DNA from 3 places in the Pseudomonas serbiensis genome. Region 3 is predicted to be linked to each of the others. Evidence: riboswitches for the same ligand, from Rfam matches in the RefSeq annotation. Region 3 holds a riboswitch; each other region holds the start of a gene.
The links. A riboswitch is a leader RNA that binds a small molecule or an ion and turns the genes downstream of it on or off. The one in region 3 is predicted to bind cobalamin.
Positions count from the first base shown of each region.

Region 1: another riboswitch for cobalamin. It lies ahead of Q6A51_RS01265 (ABC transporter substrate-binding protein); the one in region 3 lies ahead of cobO (cob(I)yrinic acid a,c-diamide adenosyltransferase).
Region 2: another riboswitch for cobalamin. It lies ahead of Q6A51_RS02285 (CbtB domain-containing protein); the one in region 3 lies ahead of cobO (cob(I)yrinic acid a,c-diamide adenosyltransferase).

Region 1 covers NZ_JAUQOO010000001.1:280,106-287,909, reverse strand. The annotation lists gene Q6A51_RS01305 (ABC transporter substrate-binding protein) at 1-92, shown strand, start outside; gene Q6A51_RS01300 (ABC transporter permease) at 124-1,161, shown strand; gene Q6A51_RS01295 (ABC transporter permease) at 1,161-2,066, shown strand; gene Q6A51_RS01290 (ABC transporter ATP-binding protein) at 2,086-2,925, shown strand; gene Q6A51_RS01285 (ABC transporter ATP-binding protein) at 2,936-3,700, shown strand; gene Q6A51_RS01280 (oligogalacturonate-specific porin KdgM family protein) at 3,834-4,556, shown strand; gene Q6A51_RS01275 (FadR/GntR family transcriptional regulator) at 4,619-5,344, opposite strand; gene Q6A51_RS01270 (FadR/GntR family transcriptional regulator) at 5,455-6,171, shown strand; cobalamin riboswitch at 6,191-6,388, shown strand; gene Q6A51_RS01265 (ABC transporter substrate-binding protein) at 6,522-7,535, shown strand; gene Q6A51_RS01260 (FecCD family ABC transporter permease) at 7,532-7,804, shown strand, end outside.
Region 2 covers NZ_JAUQOO010000001.1:516,210-524,013, reverse strand. The annotation lists gene cobN (cobaltochelatase subunit CobN) at 1-2,525, opposite strand, end outside; gene cobW (cobalamin biosynthesis protein CobW) at 2,548-3,642, opposite strand; cobalamin riboswitch at 3,751-3,962, opposite strand; cobalamin riboswitch at 4,021-4,236, shown strand; gene Q6A51_RS02285 (CbtB domain-containing protein) at 4,332-4,517, shown strand; gene Q6A51_RS02280 (CbtA family protein) at 4,529-5,233, shown strand; gene Q6A51_RS02275 (cobalamin biosynthesis protein) at 5,214-5,657, shown strand; gene cobM (precorrin-4 C(11)-methyltransferase) at 5,700-6,446, shown strand; gene nfuA (Fe-S biogenesis protein NfuA) at 6,515-7,108, opposite strand; gene Q6A51_RS02260 (acyltransferase family protein) at 7,178-7,804, opposite strand, start outside.
Region 3 covers NZ_JAUQOO010000004.1:46,258-54,061, reverse strand. The annotation lists gene Q6A51_RS06845 (cobyric acid synthase) at 1-1,111, opposite strand, end outside; gene cobD (threonine-phosphate decarboxylase CobD) at 1,108-2,109, opposite strand; gene cbiB (adenosylcobinamide-phosphate synthase CbiB) at 2,102-3,010, opposite strand; gene bluB (5,6-dimethylbenzimidazole synthase) at 3,007-3,657, opposite strand; gene Q6A51_RS06825 (cobyrinate a,c-diamide synthase) at 3,654-4,949, opposite strand; gene cobO (cob(I)yrinic acid a,c-diamide adenosyltransferase) at 4,960-5,571, opposite strand; cobalamin riboswitch at 5,664-5,885, opposite strand; gene Q6A51_RS06815 (PQQ-dependent sugar dehydrogenase) at 5,991-7,310, shown strand; gene Q6A51_RS06810 (C40 family peptidase) at 7,462-7,804, opposite strand, start outside.

The DNA.
Region 1 (7,804 bases), on a different contig from region 3:
CCGATGAAGTGGTGATCCACGCCGATGTCCGCCAATACCTGGGCCACAGCGCAGCCACCACGCGCCTGCGGGATGTCTACAAGCAACGCTGACCTCATGGGTTCAACGAAGGCAGGAATCATTATGTCGAGTGCATCATTTTCACTTTTGAGCAGTCGGGTCGCCAACGGCACCCGGCGCGGCGGATCAGTGGCGGCGACCCTGTTCGGACTGCTTTTGCTCACTTTCTTCATCGGTCGGGTCATGCCGCTGGACCCGGTGCTGGCCATCGTCGGACCTGACGCCGATGCAGCCGCCTACGCTCAGGCCTATCAGGAACTGGGCCTGGACAAGCCGCTCTGGACCCAGTTCGGCCTGTACCTCAAGGACCTGTTGCATGGGGATCTGGGCAAGGCGCTGCTCACTGGCCATCCGGTCATCGAAGACATCGCCCGGGTGTTCCCGGCCACTCTGGAGCTGGCGACCCTGGCTATCCTGTTCGGCGTGCTGATCGGCCTGCCGCTGGGCGTGTATGCCGCGACCCACCAGGGTCGCACCGGCGACCATATTGCCCGCGTCATCACGCTGTTCGGTTACTCCACGCCGATCTTCTGGCTGGGCATGATGGCTTTCCTGGTGTTCTACGCCTGGCTGGGCTGGGCCGGTGGTGTCGGACGTATCGGCCTGGCCTATGACGGCCTGATCGAAACCCGCTCCGGGCTGCTGCTGATCGACACTGCCCTGTCCGGCGACTGGGAGGCCTTTCGCAGCGCGCTGCGCCACATCCTGCTGCCAGCGGTGATCCTGAGTTTCAACTCGGTGGCTTACATCAGCCGCATGACCCGCAGCTTCATGCTCGAGCAACTGTCGCAGGAGTACATCATCACGGCGCGGGTCAAGGGCCTGTCGCAGCGGCGAATCGTCTGGGGCCATGCCTTCCGCAACATTCGCGTGCAGTTGCTGACCATCGTCGCCCTGGCCTACGGCGGCCTGCTTGAAGGTGCAGTACTGATCGAAACGGTCTTTGCCTGGCCGGGTTTCGGCCAGTACCTGACCAGCAGCCTGTTGCTGGGCGACATGAATGCGGTGATGGCCTGCGTGCTGCTGATCGGTCTGATCTTCGTGATCCTGAACCAGATCAGCGATGCCCTCTATAAAGTCTTCGATCCGAGAACCCGCTGATGAATACGTCCATTGCAAGCAGCGCCAAACCCATGATCCAGGCACCCGCCTCAAGCTTCGCGGCCTTCACCGGCAGTTGCTCACGCCTGTTGCGCTTTCTGCTGCGCAACCCGATGACGCTGGCGGGCCTGATCGTGATCAGCACGTTGATGGTGGTCGCCCTCTTCGCGCCATGGATTGCCACTCACGACCCACTCGCCCAGGACCTGTCAGCCGCCCTGCGCACGCCAGGCGCACAGAACTGGTTCGGTACCGATGAATATGGCCGGGACGTGTTCAGCCGCCTGGTGTATGGCTCACGCATCACCCTGTACATCGTGATGCTGGTGACCGTGATCGTCGGCCCGATCGGGCTGCTGATCGGCACCGTATCCGGCTACTTTGGCGGCTGGGTCGACAGCCTGTTCATGCGTATCACCGATATCTTCATCTCGTTTCCCAGCCTGGTTCTGGCACTGGCGTTCATCGCCGCTCTCGGCCCAGGCCTGGAACATGCGGTGATTGCCATTGCACTGACCGCATGGCCGCCCATTGCACGCCTGGCGCGGGCTGAAACCCTGTCGCTGCGCAACGCCGACTTCGTGGTGGCGGTCAAGCTGCAGGGCGCATCGGCACTGCGCATCATTGGTCGTCACATCATCCCCATGTGCCTGTCCTCGGTGATCATCCGCCTGACCATGAACATGGCCAGCATCATCCTCACCGCCGCGGCACTGGGCTTCCTCGGTCTGGGCGCACAGGCGCCACTGCCGGAATGGGGCGCGATGATCTCCAGCGGCCGACGCTACATGCTGGAAAGCTGGTGGCTGGTGGCAGCACCCGGCGCAACGATCATGCTGGTCAGCCTGGCGTTCAACCTGCTGGGTGATGGCCTGCGCGATGTTCTGGACCCACGCAGCGAATAACAAAAACAAGGTAAAAGCCATGTCACAGATAAAGCTTGCGGTAGAAGACTTGCGCGTCGAATTCACCAATGCTGGCAAGACAACGGCGGCGGTACGCGATGTTTCGTTCAATCTGGGTCGGGAAAAACTGGCCATCGTCGGCGAGTCCGGCTCCGGAAAATCCACGGTGGGGCGCAGCCTGTTGCGTCTGCACCCGTCGAGCGCCCGCATCACCGCCAAGACCCTGCGCTTCGGCGATATCGACCTGCTCAGTTGCAGCGAGAAACAGATCCAGGGCATTCGCGGTCGGCGCATGTCGATGATCATGCAAGACCCTAAATACTCGCTGAACCCGGTGATCAAGGTCGGCGAACAGATTGCCGAGGCCTATCTGGCTCATCACAAGGTTTCGGCACGGGAAGCCCGCGAACGCACCCTGGACATGCTGGCCAAGGTGCATATCCGCGACCCGGCACGGGTTTACGATCTCTACCCCCACGAGGTTTCCGGCGGTATGGGACAGCGAATCATGATTGCCATGATGGTGATCACCGACCCGCAAGTGATCATCGCCGACGAACCCACCTCGGCACTGGATGTCTCGGTGCGTCGTCAGGTGCTCAATGTGCTGGAAGAACTGGTCAGCGAACGTGATCTGGGGCTGATCTTCATCAGCCATGACCTGAATCTGGTGCGGCACTTCTGCGACCGGGTGCTGGTGATGTACGCCGGGCGAGTCGTTGAATCCCTGGCGGCCAGCGAACTGGACCACGCCCGACACCCGTACACCCAGGGCCTGCTCGCCGCCCTGCCCAGCCTGGATCGTCCGCGCGCCAGCCTGCCGGTCCTGCAACGCGATCCCCTTTGGCTCACCCACTGAGAATGATCCCATGGCAATGATCAGAGTCGATTCACTGAACCTGAGTTTTGGTACTGGTCCAGGACTGAATCAGGTGCTGCGTGACGTTAACCTGCAAGTCGCAGAGGGCCAGTCGTTCGGGCTGGTTGGCGAGTCGGGTTCGGGCAAGACTACGGTCCTGCGCTGCCTGGCCGGGCAATACCAGCACTGGACCGGCAGCCTGAGCGTGGCCGGCCGGGCGGTAAGCCGTCATCTGGACGCCAGTCATTACCGGACCGTGCAGATGGTCTTTCAGGACCCCTATGCTTCGCTGCACCCGCGCCACACCATCGATGCAGCGCTCAAGGAGCCCCTGAGCATCCATCGCATCGGCGAGCGCGACAGAAGAGTCTGCGAAGTGCTGTCACGGGTTGGTCTCAATGAAAGCTTCCGCTTTCGCTATCCGCATCAACTGTCCGGTGGTCAGCGCCAGCGTGTCGCCATCGCCCGGGCATTGATCCTGGAACCCCGCGTCCTGCTGCTGGATGAACCCACCTCGGCGCTGGACGTTTCCGTTCAGGCCGAAATCCTCAATCTGCTGGCCGACCTGCGACAGCAACAAGGCCTCACCTACCTGATGGTGACGCACGACCTGGGCGTCGTGGCGCACCTGTGCGACCGGGTTGCCGTGATGCAGCAAGGCCAGGTGCTGGAAACCCTCGACAGCAGCCAGTTGGTCAACAATCAGGCGCAGCACGAGTACTCCCGATTATTGATCCAGGCCAGCCGCGACATGGACGTGCGCCTCACCGGCTGAGCGGTCGTCGCCTGACGGCCTGAAAAACCGAACCCCGCTGACAGCGTGACCCCAGGCCATGACGGCTACGGGATTCGGCTGCCTGCGATTTGCTCCAACACACCCAGAACTTCAATCAAACAAGAATAAAAAAATGAAAAAATCAATCGCTCTGCTCTCCCTGTCCGCCCTGTTGCCATCTGCCTGGAGCTATGCCGACAGCGGCTATATCAACTATCGACATCAATACGCGGAAAGCACCCGCATGCACTCCGACCGGGTCAAGTTCGGCACACGCCTGGACAGTGGCTGGGGGTTTGAAGGTGAGCTGAAGTACAAGACCGCGGGTGACCGTCAGGATGTGGCCTTCGACAATACCGTCGGCAACGGCCATGAACTGACGATCAGCTATCAGCACAAACTCAACGACAGATGGACCGTGACGCCTTCCCTGGCACTGGAAAGCATCGAGAAGTCCACGTCTTACAAGACGGGCATCAAGGTCGGTTACAAGGTGAACGATGCGCTGAGCATTTCAGGCCGTTACCGCTATGACTCGATCAAGCTGGACCGGGACAGGATCAACGAATCCATGCCCGACAACTCGATGGACAACCAGTCGATCAACCGCTATGACATCTGGATCAACTACTCGACCAAGGGACCATGGACTTACGAGTACCAGCTCACCTATTTCGATGCCGACTATATCCGTTACGACAACGGCACCAGCGATTACGAACAGAATGCGGCGTTCAAGTATCGCTGGAGCAAACAATGGGTGCCGTTCTTCGAGATCGGCGATATCAAGGTCGATTCCGAGGATGACAAACGCCAGCTGAGGTTGCGAGTGGGGATTCAGTACAACTTTATGTGATCCTTTCGCGAATAAATTCGCTCCTACCGCGGTGTAGGAGCGAATTCATTCGCGAACAAACCCTACTCGCTATGAGTACGCCGCAACCTGATGCGGCTGCCGTTGAGGTGCAGGTACATGGCTGAACGGGCCGCATCCACATTGCCTTCGGCAATCGCGTTGTAGATCTGTCGATGCTCGGCGTTGATCCCGGCCAGGTAGGCACTGCGATCACTTTGCCCGGTGTAGGCGGAATTCATGCGGGTACGCGGGATCAGTTTGGTGCCCAGGTGTTTCATGATGTCGATCAGGTAGGCATTACCCGAAGCCTTGGCGATCTTGAGGTGAAACTGGAAGTCGGCATTGATCGTGGTCCCGGACTTTTCAGGGCCTTCAAGCAACGCATCGAAGGCACGCTTGAGCTCCAGCAAGGCTTCAGGACTGCGACGTTGCGCCGCCAGCCCGGCCGCTTCGACTTCAAGGCTGATACGAAACTCCAGCAGATTAAGCACATCGGACACAGTCGCAATGGTCGCCGGCCCGACCGAAAAACCTTCAGGTGGCGGCATGTCCAGCACAAAGGTGCCGACCCCGTGGCGCGTCTCGACAAGCCCTGCCGCCTGCATCCGCGACAACGCATCGCGCACCACCGTGCGGCTGACCCCTTCGGCCTCCATGATATTGATCTCGGAAGGCAGCTTCTCGCCACGCTGCAGCACGCCATCGCGCATGCGCTGGGCAAAGCGGTCGACCAGTGTTTCAGCCAGACGGCGATGGTTTTTCTGCGAGGAAACGACGTTGTCCGACATTGCAGCCTCAATTCGATCGAATGCCGCAGTATAGGCTGCGATACCGACACAAAACACACCATTACTGCGGTTATACTCAGCAACCCGACCCGGACCCGATCAGCCCGCCCATGGAACACCCGTCATCCCCTACAGGACGCCGCTCCAGCCTGACCCAGCAACTGGTCGCCGAGTTCTCGCGCAAGATCCGCGAAGGCGAGATCAAGAGCGGTGAAAAGCTGCCGACCGAGCAGGTCATCATCCGGGAAACCGGTGTCAGCCGCACAGTGGTTCGCGAGGCGATGTCGCGCTTGCAGGCCGAAGGGCTGGTGGAAACCCGCCATGGCATCGGAACCTTCGTGGTCGATGCTTCGCGCCCCCGGGACTTCCAGATTCCGGAAGCCATCTCCGGCAGCCCTCCCGATGCAGCAGCCATCATAGAGCTGCGCCTGAGCCTTGAGCCCGAGTCCGCCGCCCTCGCCGCCCAACGGCGTACACCGGAGCAGCTTGAAGCCATACGCAAGGCGCTGGACGAGCTGCATCGCTGCGACCAGAACGAAACCGATACGACCCAGGCCGATTTCGAGTTTCATCGCAGTATCGTGCAATGTACTGCCAACAGCTTCTTTACCGATGTCATGACCCAACTGGGCAACAGCATCCTGCCTCGCGCACGGGTCGGTTTCGGCAATGTGCCGTCATTTCAACTCATGGATGACCCGGATATCCAGCAGCGCGAACAGGAGCAGATCTACTCGGCCATCGCCCATCAGGATCGCGATGCGGCCAGGGCGGCGATGCGCCTGCACCTGATCAACTGCCTCCAGCGCTTTCGCGCAAAGGATTAGCCACTAAAAGGCTTATCGTTTACCATCGCGCCCCGTCGGTTTCCGAGAGGAACTAACAGGGAATTCGAGAGCCTCGCACCTGCGCGGCTCAAACGAAACTGCCCCCGCAACTGTAGGCATCGAGCCAACTCCATGACAGCCACTGGTGATTTCCGGGAAGGCTGGAGCAAAGCAATGACGTGCCAGTCAGGAGACCTACCGACCTGCAACTTTACTGACCGGCGGGGTGTCCGGGAAGGACATCCGCGCGCCGGTTCATGGCTGCCTTGCCCTGCCTTCCGTGCAGTGCCGGGGATGTGTTTCCTGTCTGTACATTGCGCCCTGCACGTACGAAACGGAGATCGCATTACATGTCACTGCCTCGCCTTGCCACACTCATCGCCGGTCTGAGCCTGTCCACCCTGAGCCTTGCCGCTCCCACTCAATACCCGCTCACTGTCGAAAACTGTGGCATGAAGCTGACGTTCGAGCATGCGCCGCGCAAGGCAGTGACCATCGGCCAGTCCGGGACCGAAATGCTCTACGAACTGGGGCTGGGCGACAAGCTGGTGGGTACTTCGCTGTGGTTCAACGATGTGCTGCCGCGCTTCAAGGCGCAGAACGACAAGGTCGAGCGCCTGGCGGACAACGACCCGAGTTTCGAGGCCGTCATCGGCAAGCGCCCGGAGCTGGTGGCCGTCCAGCTTGAATGGATGGTGGGCGCTCAGGGCGTGGTCGGCACCCGCCAGCAGTTTCATGACTTGAAGATCCCGACCTACATCATGCCGTCCGACTGCGAAGGCAAGGACAATCTGGTAGGTGCCGACGGCACGCGCCTGGAGCCCTTCCGCATCGACACCATCTACAAGAGCATCGAACAACTGGCCCGGATATTCGACGTACAGGATCGCGGTCAGCAACTGGTTGCAGAACTGCGCAGTCGTCTGGCCCATGCGGTCGCCAACGTCAAACAGAACAAGGAGCGGGATGTGTCCGCAGTGTTCTGGTTCTCCAGCGCAGATATCAACATCGACCCTTATGTGGCAGGCCGCAAAGGCATTCCGGACTTCATGCTCAATAACCTGGGCATGCGCAATATCGTCGAATCCGACGAAGAATGGCCGACCGTGGGCTGGGAAACCATCGCCAAGGCCAACCCGGACATTCTGGTGATCGCGCGCATGGATCGCCGTCGCTTTCCGGCCGACGATTACCGCAAGAAACTCGAATTCCTTAAATCCGACCCGGTGACCCGCAACATGGAGGCGGTCAAGCATGACCGTATCGTGATCATCGATGCCGATGCCATGCAGGCCAGCATCCGGCTGTTCACTGGCATAGAAGAACTGGCCGAAGCCGCCAATCGCTACAACGCCGGCCAATGAAACTGGTCACCGCGCTCGGCCACACGCTCTGGGTTACAGCGGTTCTACTGCTGGCCATTGTTGCGGGCGCTGCCATCGGTGAAACCAGCATCAGCCTGCCTGTGGTCTTCCAGGTGCTGGCGAACAAACTGTGGGCTGCCGGCTATGTGCTCGACCCCATCGATGAAGGGATTGTCTGGAACTACCGGCTGACCCGCTCCATCGTGGCGGCGGCCTGTGGCGCGGGGCTGGCGATTTCCGGTGTGGTGCTGCAATCGTTGCTGCGTAAT
Region 2 (7,804 bases), on a different contig from region 3:
GCCGGCACGAAACGACCGCTCAGGGCATCGAGCAGGCCACGCATTTCTTCGGGGCCACAGGCATCGAGGCGCGGGGCTACGACATCGCGCAGGCTATCCAGAACCAGTGCCAGTTCCGGGTGCTCAGGAAGATCGTCGACTGCTTCATTCTTGACGATGCGCTCGATCAGGATGGCGGCATACAACTCCAGCCGCTCTCGCGTATCCCCCGTGGTACGCCATGGATCGTTGCTCACCGCCAACAAGGCTGACGGGCGCGGCCCGCTCCAGGGTTCAGCCAGATCACAATCCAGTGGATCGAAATCCAGCACCAGCGCCTTGGCCAGCACCCGCAACAGGCTCGACTGCGCGCCACGACCATCGCCACGGGGAATGCGCAGCAACGCCAGCAGCGTGTCGATGCGCAGGCGCCCCTCAGGGGATTGGCCGAAGACATGCAGGCCATCGCGGATCTGCGATTCCTTCAGGTCACACAGATAAGTGTCCAGACGCGGTAACCAGATCGCCGCATCGGCATCGCTGTCGATGGAGTCGTCCAGCGCCAGTTCGCGGTCGATACGGGTTTCGCGTACCAGCTTGAGGATGTCCCGCTGCAGCTCCAGCGCTCGACGCGGGTCAAGCAGTTGCGCTTCGTAATATTCGTCGGCCAGCAGTTCCAGATTGCGCAGCGGGCCGTAGGTTTCGGCACGGGTAAGCGGCGGCATCAGATGGTCGATGATGACCGCCTGGGTACGGCGCTTGGCCTGGGCGCCCTCGCCCGGATCGTTGACGATAAACGGGTAGATATTCGGCATCGCACCCAGCACTGCATCAGGCCAGCAATCCTGTGACAGGCCAACGCCCTTGCCCGGCAACCACTCCAGATTGCCATGCTTGCCCACATGCAGCACAGCATGCGCACCATAAGCCTTGCGCAACCAGAAGTAGAACGCGAGATAACCGTGGGGCGGTACCAGATCGGGGTCGTGATAGACCGCGCTGGGGTCCACTTGATAGCCACGGGCGGGCTGGATACCGACAAAGGTCAGACCAAAGCGGATACCGGCAATCATCATCCGCCCGCTACGGAACATCGGGTCATCCACGGGTGCGCCCCAACGGGCATTTACCGCATCGCGATTGGCCTGGGGCAAGGCATCGAAGGCTTGCAGGTATTCATCCAGCGCCATGCTTTGCTGGCAGGGACGCAGATCGATGCTGTCCAGATCGTTGGTGACGCCGCCGAGCAATTGCTGAATCAGTGCAGTACCGCTTTCAGGCAACTGCGCCAGCGGATAGCCCTCGCCCTGCATGGCACGCAGGATATTCAGCGCCGCCGCGGGCGTGTCGAGCCCGACTCCGTTGCCGATCCGGCCATCGCGGGTCGGGTAGTTGGCCAGGATCAACGCTACCCGCTTGCTGGCATTGGGCAAGCGCGCCAGTTCGATCCAGCGCCGCGCCAGTTGCGCAACGAAGCCCATACGCTCTGGATGGGCGCGATAGCACACCACATCCGACTGGCTGCGCTCGCTGCGCCAGGCCAGATCCTTGAAGCTGACGGGGCGGCTGATGATCCGCCCGTCCAGCTCCGGCAAGGCAATGTGCATCGCCAGATCCCGAGCGCCCAGCCCTTGCTCGCTGGCCTGCCAGGCGGGCTGGTTGTCCTGGGCGCAAATGGCCTGGATGACCGGCACATTGCGGCGAAACGGTCGCAGATGCGGCGCTTCCGGGCTGGACTGGGCAAAGCCTGTGGTGTTGAGGATCAGTTCGGCTTCGACTTCATCCAGCCAGTCCTCGACCATGGTCAGGCAACCCGGCTCCTTGAGACTGGCCAGCGCAACCGGCAAGGGGTTGAGCCCTTCGGCCTGCAAGCGCTCACAGAACACATCGATGAAACCGGTATTGGCGGCCTGCAAGTGGGAGCGGTAGAACAGCAGCGCAACCACCGGCTGCCCGGCAATCCAGTCAGCCTGCCAGTCAGTCAGCGCGGCACCGGGTTTATGTGGATGGTAGATCGCCGTACGCGGCAATGGCCGGGGCTCGCCCCATGGATAGTCGCGCTCAAGCCAGCTACTTGCCAGGCAGCGATAAAGATCCAGTGCGTTTTGCAGCCCGCCCTGACGCAAGAACTGCCAGAGCCGGTCCCGCGCTTCTGCGGGCACGGTGCTCAGGTCGCTCAATTCCGGATCGGGACGATCATCGCCCGGCACCAGAATCACTTGCACGCCACGGGCAGCAAGCTCCATCAAGCGCTCGACGCCATAACGCCAGTAGCCGATGCCGCCATGCAGGGAAATCAGAATGACCCTGGCGTGACGCAACACTTCATCGACGTACAAGTCCACCGAAGCGTGATTCTGCACCTGCATCGGGTTGGCCAGACGCAGGCTCGGGTAATCGTCGGGCAGTTGCTGCGCGGCTTCGGCCAGCAAGGCCAGGCTCGAATCGCCGCTACAGAGAATCACCAGCTCGGCCGGGGTCTGCCCCAGGTCGGCAATGCTGTCGTCGGGGACGAAACCGCCCGGCTGGGTTTTCAGTAAATGCATGGGTCAGGCAAGACTCGTAACGTTAAAGTTGGGCTCGCAGCGCTGTATGAACTTCAGACTCAAGCTCATCGTAGAGTTGCTTTTCCAGCGCGGCAGCATCGAGTTCCTGGCCAATCAATACCAGATGGGTGGCACGCTCTTCATCAGCCTTCCATGCACGGTCAAAGTGCTTGTCGAAACGAGTGCCCACACCCTGAATCAAGAGACGCATCGGCTTGCCGGGAATCGCGGCAAAACCTTTGACGCGCAGGATACCGTGCTGAACGACCATGCGGTTCAGCACGTTCAGCAGGAAGGCCTCTTCGGCTGGCGGCAGCTTGATGGAGATCGAATCGAATACATCGTGATCGTGGTCATCATGATCATCGTCGTCATGATGGTCATGGTGAGTCTTGCGGCTGTCGATATGCAGTTCCGACTCCGCGCCAATGCCCAGCAGTACATTGATTGGCAGACGGCCATTGCTGGCCTCGATGACCTTGACCGCTGGCGGCAGTTCTTCGGCAACTTCGGCACGTACCGCCGCCAGACCTTCGGGATCGATCATGTCGGCCTTGTTGAGGATCACCAGGTCGGCACTGGCCAACTGATCAGCAAACAGTTCATGCAGCGGGGACTCATGATCCAGATTCGGGTCGAGCTTGCGCTGGGCGTCCACTTGATCCGGGAAAGCCGCGAAAGTGCCTGCGGCAACGGCCGGGCTGTCGACCACGGTTATGACCGCATCGACGGTGCAGGCATTGCGGATTTCCGGCCACTGGAAAGCCTGGACCAGCGGTTTTGGCAACGCCAGACCCGAGGTTTCGATAAGGATGTGGTCCAGGTCGGCGCGACGCGACACCAATTCGCGCATCACCGGGAAGAACTCTTCCTGCACCGTGCAGCACAGGCAGCCATTGGCCAGTTCGTAGACACGACCAGTGGCTTCTTCTTCGGTGCAACCGATGGTGCATTGCTTGAGGATTTCGCCGTCGATGCCCAGCTCGCCGAACTCGTTGACGATCACCGCGATACGACGCCCTTCGGCGTTATCGAGCATATGCCGCAACAAGGTGGTTTTACCCGACCCCAGGAAACCGGTAACGATGGTGACGGGAAGTTTGGCCAGTGTTTTCATCGGATGCCCTTTGGCAATACGGCGGGCAAGCAGGACGAGAACCGTGCGCTGCGCACGGATCGATTCGCCACCGGATCACCCCGCCCGGTTGTAGTGAGAATTCGTGGGCCTGTGGCCCGGTTCGAGGCAGGTCTCCTGGCTGACGGCGGCGTATCGGCGGTGCTGGCCGACAGGCATTCATCGCGCCTTCCCGCTTGCGCAGTGGCCATGCAATGAACATCACCGTTTACAGTTGCGGGGGCAGCTGCGGCTTGGACCGCATTCCCGTCTTAGCTCTACCCTCCTGCAGAAGGCAGAGAACCTCAAGTGCGCAAGGCTACGCAGTGGTCGAGGGCAGGTCAATCGTTCAGATTGACGTTCAGTGGCTGCCATGCTCTCCTATTACAACTTGTTACGGGTGCCCTTCACGGGGTGAAACGGGAAACCGGTGCGCTCATTCACGCATGAGCAAGTCCGGCGCTGCCCCCGCAACGGTAAGCGAGAGAGGGTCAGAACCACTGTGCCACGGCATGGGAAGGTGATCCTGAAGGTGTTGAACGCTGCACATCAACGCCCCTCGCGAGCCCGGAGACCGGCCCGATACTGACTCAATGACACACCCGCGGTGGGCGGGCGCAGTTGAAACCTCCTGGCGCCCGTCAGAAGGTTCCTGTGCGCATGCCCGCCTGTCGAAACCAGAGGGAAGCGCCATGTCCACCATCAGCAGCAGCCAGTCGAGCACAGCCACATCCACCCAGACCCAACGCCTGACCGCCGCCATCAGCGCTGCGATTCTTGGTGCGTGCCTGGTGTATTTCGCCGGTTTCTCGCACATCGCCGCCGTTCACAACGCCGCGCACGACACCCGCCACAGCGCCGCCTTCCCTTGCCATTGAGACCTGACGCCATGTTCAAGCGAATCATCCAGACCGCAGGCTTCAGCGGTCTGCTGGCGGCACTGCTGCTGACCTTGCTGCAAAGCTTCTGGGTCGCGCCGCTGATTCTTCAGGCCGAAACCTACGAAAAAGCACCTGCCGAGCACGTGCATGAACATGATCATGCCGAAGGCGCAGCCGCCGGACACAGTCACGACGAAGAGGCCTGGGAACCGGAAGACGGCTGGCAGCGCATCCTCTCCACAACCGGTGGCAATCTGGTGGTCGCAGTCGGTTTTGCCTTGATGCTGGTCGCGCTCTACACCCTGCGCGCACCGGGCCGCACCTCCCAGGGCGCGCTATGGGGGCTGGCCGGTTTTGCGGTTTTCGTTCTGGCACCAACGCTGGGGCTGCCGCCCGAACTGCCGGGCACTGCGGCCGCCGACCTGAACCTGCGCCAATACTGGTGGATCGGGACTGCGGCTTCCACGGCTGCCGGGCTGGCCCTGATCGCCTTCGGCCAGAACTGGCTGTTCAAAGTGCTGGGCGCGGCCATTCTGGTAGTGCCGCACCTGATTGGCGCACCACAGCCGCTGACCCACGAGAGTCTGGCTCCTGAAGCACTGGAATCACAGTTCATCATGGCTTCGCTGCTGACCAACGCACTGTTCTGGATTGCTCTGGGCCTGATCAGCGCCTGGCTGTTCCGTCGCAACAATGCCGACCTGCACGCCTGATCACACCCCCGCACAGCCCCGTCCTGTCCTTGTGGCAGGCCTGGGCTGCCAGCGTGGCTGCCCATCCACGCACCTGCTGGAGCTGATCGAAAGCAGCCTGAAAGCCCACGCTCTGGAGATCGGAGCCATTACCGCCCTCGCCTCCATCGACCTCAAGCAGGACGAGCCGGGCTTGCTGGAGCTGGCTGAATACCTGTCAGTACCGCTGATTTTCTTCGATGCCTCTCAACTGGCACGATACGAACCGCAACTGACCCATCGCTCGCCAACGACGTTCCAGCACACCGGCTGCCACGGCGTTGCCGAAAGTGCAGCGCTGGCACTGGCCAGCCAGTTGGGCAACAGCCCTGCAACACTGGTGATCGAACGCCAGAAAAACATCAGGGCAACATTTGCCTTGGCACGCGCCCCTGGGCAGGGTTGATAATCCGCTGCTCATTTATCCCGCTCGATTCAGGAGAATCCATTGACCGTCTTTTTCATCGGTGCAGGCCCAGGCGACCCGGACCTCATCACCGTCAAAGGCCAACGACTGATCAACAGCTGCCCGGTCATCATTTACGCGGGTTCACTGGTGCCAGTCGCGGTGCTGGATGGCAATCGGGCCATTCAGGTGGTCAATAGTGCCGAGTTGCACCTGGAGCAGATCATTGCCTTGATGAAATCTGCTCATGAACAGGGCCGGGATGTGGCCCGCGTGCATTCCGGTGACCCGAGCCTGTACGGTGCGATTGGCGAACAGATTCGTTGCCTGCGCGAGCTGGGAATTCCCTTCGAGATCATCCCCGGCGTAACAGCCACGGCGGCCTGCGCAGCACTGCTGGGCACCGAACTGACACTGCCGGACATTTCCCAGAGCGTGATCCTGACCCGCTATGCCGACAAGACCTCAATGCCACTTGGCGAGGAGCTGGCAAGCCTGGCACAGCATCGCGCCACCATGGCCATTCATCTGGGGGTCAATAATCTGCAGAAAATAGTGGAAGAGCTGACGCCGCATTACGGCCCCGACTGCCCCATAGCCGTGGTGCATCGCGCAAGCTGGCCGGATCAGGACTGGGTTTTGGGCACGCTGGCCGACATTCACGACAAGGTGCAGGAGAAAGGCTTCAGGCGTACGGCACTGATACTGGTTGGTCGCGTACTGGCAGACGATACGTTTGGCGAGTCATCGCTGTATCGGGCCGGGCATGCGCATTTGTTCAGGCCTTGAATGAAGAGTTTCGCGAATGAATTCGCTCCCACGGAATAAGGAGCGGGTTCACTCGCGAAGAAAACAACTCAGTAGTAAGCGTTTTCTTTCTGGGTATGGTCAGTCACATCACGCACACCGGCCAGCTCGGGGATGCGTTCGAGCAAGGTGCGCTCGATGCCTTCCTTCAAGGTGACATCGGCCTGACCGCAGCCCTGGCAACCACCGCCGAACTGCAGGACGGCGATATTGCGCTCCTCTTCCTCGATCACGTCGATCAGGGTCACCTGACCACCGTGGCTGGCGAGCCCCGGATTGATCTCGGTTTGCAGGTAGTAGTTGATGCGCTCGTTGATCGGGCTGTCGGCATTGACCATCGGAACTTTGGCGTTTGGCGCCTTGATGGTCAACTGGCCACCCATGCGATCCGTTGCGTAATCGACAACGGCGTCATCCAGAAAAGCTTCGCTGAAACCATCGATCCAGGCGGTGAAGCTCTTCAGGCCAATGGCCTTGTCTTCAGGTTTTTCTTCGCCCGGCTTGCAGTAGGCAATGCAGGTTTCAGCGTACTGGGTGCCAGGCTGGGTGATAAACACTCGGATGCCGATACCCGGGGTATTCTGCTTTTCCAGCAGATCGGCCAGATAATCGTGGGCAGCATCGGTAATAGTGATAGCGGTCATGAACATTCCTCGCAGACTTGGCGGCAGTTTACGCCAATCGGATGCGCATACAAAGTCCTAGTGTTTTTGTCAGGAAAGCGCAACCGATTCTCTTCCTTGCTGGCGGGCATCCAGACTGCGGCGCATTCGGCGATACAAGCCCTTCTCGATCCACTCATAGCTGCCCCATGCGCCAATGGCGATGATCGGCACACAGAAGGCAAACACCAGATACGGGCTCAAGGCAAAGCGCTGCGCCATGAGCAAGCCACCGTAGAGCACCAGAACATGCAGCAGATATACCGAGTAGGAACAGTCGCCCAGAGTCTTGAGCATCCGGCTGCCGCGCAAGTAAGGCTCCAGCGAAATGGCGCACAGCACGATCAAGGCACTTGGCAGCCCCCAGTTCAGCAGGCGTTGCTCGTTGGTCAGGTGATGGATCAGCAGCATTCCCGCCACAATCCCGGCCAATGGCAACCATAACCCTTCCTTGATCAAGCCCCGGCGATACAGCATGCCGATACCGATCCCCAACAGGAATTCGTAGACGATGTCGTTGCCGTAGAAGCGGCTGATCAAACCACTGCGAGCCAGAATCTCGGTCACGACAAACAGCGCGGCGGCGATGATCAAGGGCCGATGGCGCTGCTCGAACAGAAAGACCATGGAGAACAGCACATAAAACAGCATCTCGTAGTTCAGGGTCCAGCCGACGTT
Region 3 (7,804 bases):
GCAACTGCTTCTCGGCTTCCAGCACCGTGCTCATGTCCAGCAAGCCCAGACCGGGGCTGGAACCTGCCGCGCCCTCAAGGCCCAACGGATCATGCAACTGCTGGCCCAGCATCTGCAGGCCGCCGCAAATGCCCAGCAGCTTGCCGCCATAGCGCAGATGCCGATCAATGGCAGTGTCCCAGCCATTGGCGCGCAGGTAAGTCAGGTCGCTGCGCACACTTTTCGAGCCCGGCAGGATGATCAGATCAGCAGGAGGCACAGGCTGACCGGGGCCGATGAATTGCAGATTGACCTGCGGATGCAGGCGCAGCGGATCGAAATCGGTGTGGTTGCTGATGCGTGGCAGCACTGGCACCACGACATTCAGCACTTGCTCGACCTTGTCGGCCTGGCGTCGATCCAGGCCGTCTTCGGCTTCCAGATGCAAATCCATCACATACGGCAACACACCCACCACCGGCTTGCCGGTGCGCGCTTCGAGCCAGTCCAGCCCCGGTTGCAGCAGCGCGATATCGCCACGAAAACGGTTGATGACAAACCCTTTGACCCGCGCCTGCTCGCTGGGCGACAGCAACTCCAGCGTACCGACCAGATGCGCGAACACGCCGCCGCGGTTGATATCGGCGACCAGCAACACCGGGCAATCCACCGCTTCGGCAAATCCCATATTGGCGATGTCGTTGGCGCGCAGATTGATCTCCGCAGGCGAACCGGCACCCTCCACCATGATCACTGGATAAGCCTCGCCCAGGCGCTGGTGCGACTCCAGCACCGCTTTCATCGCGATCTCTTTATAGCCGTGATAGGCCACCGCATTCATGGTAGTGACAGCGCGACCATGAATGATGACCTGCGCGCCGGTATCGCTATTGGGCTTGAGCAACACCGGGTTCATGTCGGTGTGGGGTTCAAGCCCGCAGGCCTGGGCCTGTACAGCCTGGGCACGACCGATCTCCCCGCCGTCTGCCGTCACCGCGCTGTTGAGCGCCATGTTCTGCGGCTTGAACGGCACCACCTTGACGCCCTGACGGGTCAGCCAGCGACAAAGCGCGGTTACCAGCGTGCTTTTGCCAGCATCGGACGTCGTGCCTTGCACCATCAACGTGGTCATGGGGTTTCCTTGCGGTATTCAAGCAGTACATTTTCCAGGCGCAGCCAGTCGGCCTCTTCGCAAGGCAGACCAAAACGCAGACTGGTGACCGAACCCTCACCATCGAACAAGCGCAGCAACACGCCACGCCGGGCAAAGAAGTCATGGAGGGCTTGTGCCTGCTCCGTAACCACCCACTGGAACAGCGCGCAGCCACCCTGCGGGCTCAGGCCGTTATTGCTGAGCAATGTCGCCAATCGCTGGCTGGCCTGATCGCAGCGCAAGCGCTGCCGGGCATGGCCTTCCAGATCACCCAGGCACACCTGACCCAGAATCCGTGTCGGGCCGCTGACCGCCCAAGGGCCGATCTGCTCCGCCAACGATTTCAACAGGCCCGGCTCAGCCAGCACGAAACCCAGCCTTACACCAGCAAGGCCAAAGAACTTGCCGAACGAACGCAACACGATCAAACCAACCCGCCAGGTTTCGGCCGCCAGACTCGCGTCAGGCGTGTTATCCATGAATGCCTCATCGACCACCAGCCAGCCGCCGCGCTCGGCCAGACGAGCGTGCCATTCCAGAAGACGTTCCGAGGTCAGGTGCAGGCCCGTGGGATTGTTGGGGTTGACCACCACCAGCACGTCTAGGCTGTCCAGGAAGTATTCCACTTCATGTTCCCGGACTTCGCGCACCAGAAATCCGCTTTTGCGCCAGGCATGGGCATGTTCGGCATAACACGGCGACAGGACCCCGACCCGGCAGGTACTGCGCACACGTGGCAGTGCCTGGATCGCCGCTTGCGACCCGGGCACTGGCAACAGATGAGGCGCGCCGTAATAAGCACAGGCTGCGGCCTCCAGACCATCATCGTTTTCCGGCAAGCGTGCCCAGGCCTGTGGCGCAATGTCTGGAATCGGCCACGCCCAGGGCGCGATGCCGGTGGACAGGTCCAGCCAGTCAGCGCGGTCGATACCGTAATGTTGCGCTGCCGCCCGCAGGCGACCACCGTGCTCAAGCATAGAACTCGGCCCCCATGCACAAGATCAGCAACCACAGCCAGACGCCTCTCTGCACCAGTTGCCAGCCGCGGTCGATAGCATTCGCATCGGCCGGCACACCCTCGCCCAGTTGCGGACGCTGATGCAGCTCACCGTGATAGATCGCCGCGCCACCCAGCTCAACACCCAGGGCACCGGCACCGGCCGCCATCACAGGCCCGGCATTGGGGCTGTCCCAGGTCGGCCCTTGGGTTCGCCAGCAACGCAAGGCAAGGCGAGTCTTGCCCAGCAGTGCGTAGGTCAAGGCCACCAGACGCGCAGGAATGTAGTTGAGCAGGTCATCGATTTTCGCCGCCGCCCAGCCGAAGCGCTCGAAACGCTCGTTGCGATAACCCCACATGGCATCCAGCGTATTGCTCAGTCGGTACAGCACAACGCCGGGCGCACCGGCCACCGCAAACCAGAATAGCGCGGCAAACACCGCATCGCTGCCGTTTTCCAGTACGGACTCGGTTGCCGCCCGAGCAACTTGCGTCTCGTCCAGTTCGGTGGTCTGGCGGCTGACCAGATAACCGACCCGGCGCCGCGCCTCCTCCAGATTGCCCGAGCGCAGGGCCTGAGCAACCGGCTCCACATGTTCGCCCAGGCTGCGCAGCCCCAGCGCACAATACAGCGCCAGAATTTCCACCAGCCAGCCGACATAGGGCAACCAGCTCAAGAGTGTTGCCAGCAGGGTCAATGGCACCACGGCCAGAAACCAGGCCGTGACGCCATGGCTGCGCCAGCCGCGACCGCCGGAATTGAAACGCTGCTCTATACGGTCGGCCAGACGACCGAACGCCACCAGCGGATGTGAGCGTTTCGGCTCGCCGAGCAACGCATCCAGCGCCACACCGGCAACGCTCAACAGCGCCACACTCATGGACTCACTCCCCATTGATTTTCATACAGCAATTCATTGAGTGGCCGAGCCTGCGCCCAGCCTTCCAGCACCAGCATCGGCGCAGGATAAAACTCTTTCACCGGCCCCAGACACAGAATCGCCAGGGGTTTTGCGCCTTCGGGCATGCCCAGCAGGCTGGCCAGTTGCTGTGGGTCGAACAGCGACACCCAGCCCATGCCCAGCCCTTCGGCGCGGGAGGCCAGCCACAGGTTCTGGATCGCGCAGGACAAGGACGCCATGTCCATTTCCGGCAAGGTCCGGCGACCGAAGATATGCTTCTCGCGATCCTCCATGAGCGCGGCGACCAACACCTCGGCGCAATCGCTGATGCCCTCGACCTTGAGCTTCATGAATTCGTCGGCACGCTCGCCCAGGGCCTCGGCGGTACGCACCCGCTCCTCCTCCACCTGAGCCTGCATCTTCACCCGTAATGCCGGGTCGCTGATGCGGATAAAACGCCAGGGTTGCATCAAACCGACACTGGGCGCCTGATGCGCCGCCTCAAGCAAACGTGCAAGCAGTTCAGGCGCCACGCTGCCGCCACTGAAATGACGCATGTCACGACGCTCGGCAATCGCCCGATATACCGCTTCCCGCTCCTGGGGGCTGAACGCTTGATCGGTCATGGTGTAAACAGCGCCGCAACCGCCTGGGGATTGGAAGGGAAATAGAAGTGAACGTAAGAAGCTGTCAGGCGCCCATCGCGGTACACCGCCTCTGCGCCTCGTCCGCCATTGGGGCTGACGCCACGGGCAATGGGCTGCAACTCGGTGCTGGTCAGGGAATGGTGATAGGTGTGTCCGCGCAGCAAGCCTTCAGGCAGCTCGACCGCTTGCAACGCCAACGCCGCCAGACGCTTTTGCATCACCGCCTCGCCATTCAGCAAGCCTACCAGTTCTGCCCGCTGCCCTTCGACATCGGTCAGGGCATCGAGCAGATACAACATGCCGCCGCACTCGGCCAGGATCGGCTTACCCGCCTGATGATGGGCACGAATCGCCGTCAGCATCGGAGCGTTTTCGGCCAGAGCAGCATGGTGCAGCTCCGGGTAACCGCCAGGGAGATACAGGCTGTCGGCCTCGGGCAACCGGCTATCGCGGATCGGCGAGAAGAACGACAGCTCCGCCCCCATGGCTCGCAGCAGGTCAAGGCTCGCACCATAGGCAAAGGCAAAGGCCTCGTCACGAGCAATCGCGATACGCACGCCAGCCAATAAAGGTTCGGCAGGCACCGGATCCGGCGCATTGAAAGTCACAGCGGGCGGCAAGGCCACTTCACAGGTGCTGGCCAGCGCATCGGCGGCGGCATCCAGACGCAGGTCCAGATCGTTGAGTTCACTGGCCTGCACCAGCCCCAGATGACGGCTGGGCAATTCGATACCGGTTTCACGGGACAGCGCGCCATACCAGCGCAGGCCTTCAGTCAGGCTGCCTTCGAGCAGTTGCGCATGACGCACGGTGCCGACCCGATTGGCCAGTACCCCGGCGAACGGCAAGTCCGGCTGGTAACGCGCCAACCCCAAAGCCAGCGCCCCGAAGGTCTGGGCCATGGCCGTGCCATCGATCACGCCCAGCACCGGAACGCCGAAATGACGAGCCAGATCGGCACTGGATGGCGTGCCGTCGAACAGCCCCATCACACCTTCGATCAGGATCAGGTCTGCCTCATCGGCCGCTTCCCACAACAAGCGTCGGCTTTCGTCGGCACCCACCATCCATAGATCCAGTTGATAGACCGGCGCGCCGCTGGCCCGCTCCAGAATCATCGGGTCCAGAAAGTCAGGCCCGCACTTGAACACACGGACCTTGCGGCCCTGATTACGGTGCAAGCGTGCCAGCGCAGCGGTGACCGTGGTCTTGCCCTGCCCGGACGCGGGCGCGGCAATCAATACTGCCGGGCAATGACGCGGCGCTCTCATAACGGTTTACTCACAACTCGATGCCTTTTTGCGCACGAATTCCGGCCTGGAACGCATGCTTGACTACGCCGATCTCGGAAACGGTATCGGACAGATCGATCAATTCGGGTTTGGCGCCACGGCCAGTCACCACCACATGCTGCATCGGTGGACGGGCTTGCAGGTCACTCAGTACTTGTTCCAGATCCAGATAGCCGTGCTTGAGGGCGATATTCAGCTCATCGAGGATCACCAGCCCGATGCTCGGGTCGCGAAGCATTTCACGGGAAACTTCCCAGGCGGCTTCAGCGGCAGCGATATCACGCTGACGATCCTGGGTTTCCCAGGTGAAACCCTCGCCCATCACGTGGTAACGCACCTGCTCGGGGAAACGCCGGAAGAACAGTTCTTCGCCAGTGCTGTTGCGGCCTTTGATGAACTGCACCACGCCGCACTGCATGTCGTGCCCCATGGCCCGGGCGAGCATGCCGAATGCAGAGCTGCTTTTACCCTTGCCATTGCCGGTCAATACCAGCAGCAAGCCACACTCGTTGGGAGCGTTGGCAATACGCTCGTCAATTACCGCCTTCTTGCGCAGCATGCGCGCCAGATGACGTTCGTCACGTTCGGGGGATTCGTTCATCTCAGCTCTCCGCTTGAGGGCACGCGAAAGCAGACGGAAGGACAGCATCAGACAGCACGGCAAAGCCCTGCGCAGAGCATCGCCCGCCGTGATGCTGTTGAGTGGATCAGGCCGGTCTCCGGGCTCATGAGCAGGCATCTGCCTTCTCTGCGCGCCTTCCCGTGTCCTGGGACACAGTGGCATCGAGCGCAGTCTTGACTCATTTACCGTTGCGGGGGCAGCGCCGGGATCGGAGTTGCAATGCCTCCTCACCGGCTTCCCTGTTTCACTTTGCCAATCGAGGACTGCAAAGCACCTGAAACAAGCCGCGAAGGGTAGAGGGTTGGGGTGGGAGCGTCAATCGACACAACAGGATTGAACCTCGACAGTGCAGGTATCTCCTATCTTTTAACTGACCACTGACCGTTATGGAGATCGGCATGTTCACACTTAAACCACAGCTTGCCTTGCTGCTTCTGGTTGCCGGGGGCCTTGTAGCCTGCGGCGAGTCCTCGACACTGCAAGTCTCGGATGGCACCGGCCCTTCGCCCAGGCTGCCCGAGCCGAACAAGACCCTGATCCCAACCGTCAATATCGCGCCCGCCGTGGGCTGGGAAAAGAACGCCAAACCGGTCGCAGCGCCCGGCACTCAGGTCGCGGCTTTTGCCGAAGGGCTGGATCACCCGCGCTGGCTGTACGTGCTGCCCAATGGCGACGTGCTGGTTGCGGAAACCAATGCACCGCCCAAACCCGACGACTCCAGAGGCATACGCGGCTGGGTCATGGAAAAGGTCATGAACCGTGCCGGGGCTGGCGTACCCAGCGCCAACCGTATCACCCTGCTACGCGACAAAGACCACGACGGCGTGGCCGAGACCCGCACGGCCTTTCTGCAAAACCTCAACTCGCCCTTCGGCATCACCCTGGTCGGCAACAAGCTCTACATAGCCGACACCGACCGCCTGATCAGCTTCCCCTATGAAACCGGCCAGACCTCCATCAGCGCCCAGCCGACCAAGGTCGTCGACTTGCCTGGCGGCACGCTCAACCATCATTGGACCAAGAACGTGATTGCCAGCAAGGACGGCAGCAAGCTGTATGTGACGGTCGGCTCCAACAGCAATGTGGGCGAAAACGGCATGGATCAGGAAGAAGGCCGCGCCGCGATCTGGGAAGTGGACGCTGCCACCGGCCAGCACCGGATTTTCGCCTCGGGCCTGCGCAACCCCAATGGCATGGACTGGGAACCGCACACCGGCAAATTGTGGACAGCCGTCAACGAGCGCGACGAGATCGGCAGCGATCTGGTGCCTGACTACGTCACCTCGGTTCAGGATGGCGGCTTCTATGGCTGGCCCTACAGCTATTACGGCCAGAATGTAGATGTGCGGGTCAAACCCCAGAAACCGGAACTGGTCGCCAAGGCCATCTCCCCGGATTACGCGGTCGGTCCGCACACGGCATCGCTGGGGCTGGTGTTCGCCGATGGCAAGACACTGGCGGCGCCGTTCAACGAAGGCCTGTTCATCGGCCAGCACGGCTCATGGAATCGCAAGCCACACAGCGGCTATAAAGTGGTGTTCATCCCCTTCAGCGGCGGCAAACCCACTGGCGCACCAGTGGATGTACTGACCGGCTTCCTGAGTGCAGACGAAAAAGCCCAGGGGCGCCCGGTGGGTGTGGTCAATGACCAGCATGGCGGGTTGTTGGTAGCGGATGATGTGGGCAACAAGATCTGGCGGGTAACGTCGGTGAAATGACCCACGCCCCGGTAGAGGCTCTGCGCTCGGTCATGCCGCGTTGAAAACAGGCTGAGTAGGAGCGAATTTATTCGCGAGAGGCCTGTACATCCGAAGAAAATGTATAGGCCTTCAATGACGTCTCGCGAATGAATTCGCTCCTACGCGGGTGTTAATTATGCAGTTGTGCGTTCTGCGCCAGGTTCGAGGGCTGGATCACGCGCTTGGCGTTGAGATAGGCCTTTTGCCAATACGGCTTGTCCAGGCTGTCCAGCTTCACCGTGCCACCGGTCGCCGGGGCATGCACGAAGCGCCCCTCTCCGACATAGATGCCCGCATGGGAAACCTGCGAGCCACCCGATGTTGCGAAGAACACCAGATCACCGGATTGCAGTTGTTCACGCCCGACATTCGGCGCACCCATCACGATCATGTCGCGGGTGGAGCGCGGCAACGAGATACCCGCCGCGTCACGATACACATAGCCGATCAGGCCACTGCAATCGAACCCCGAA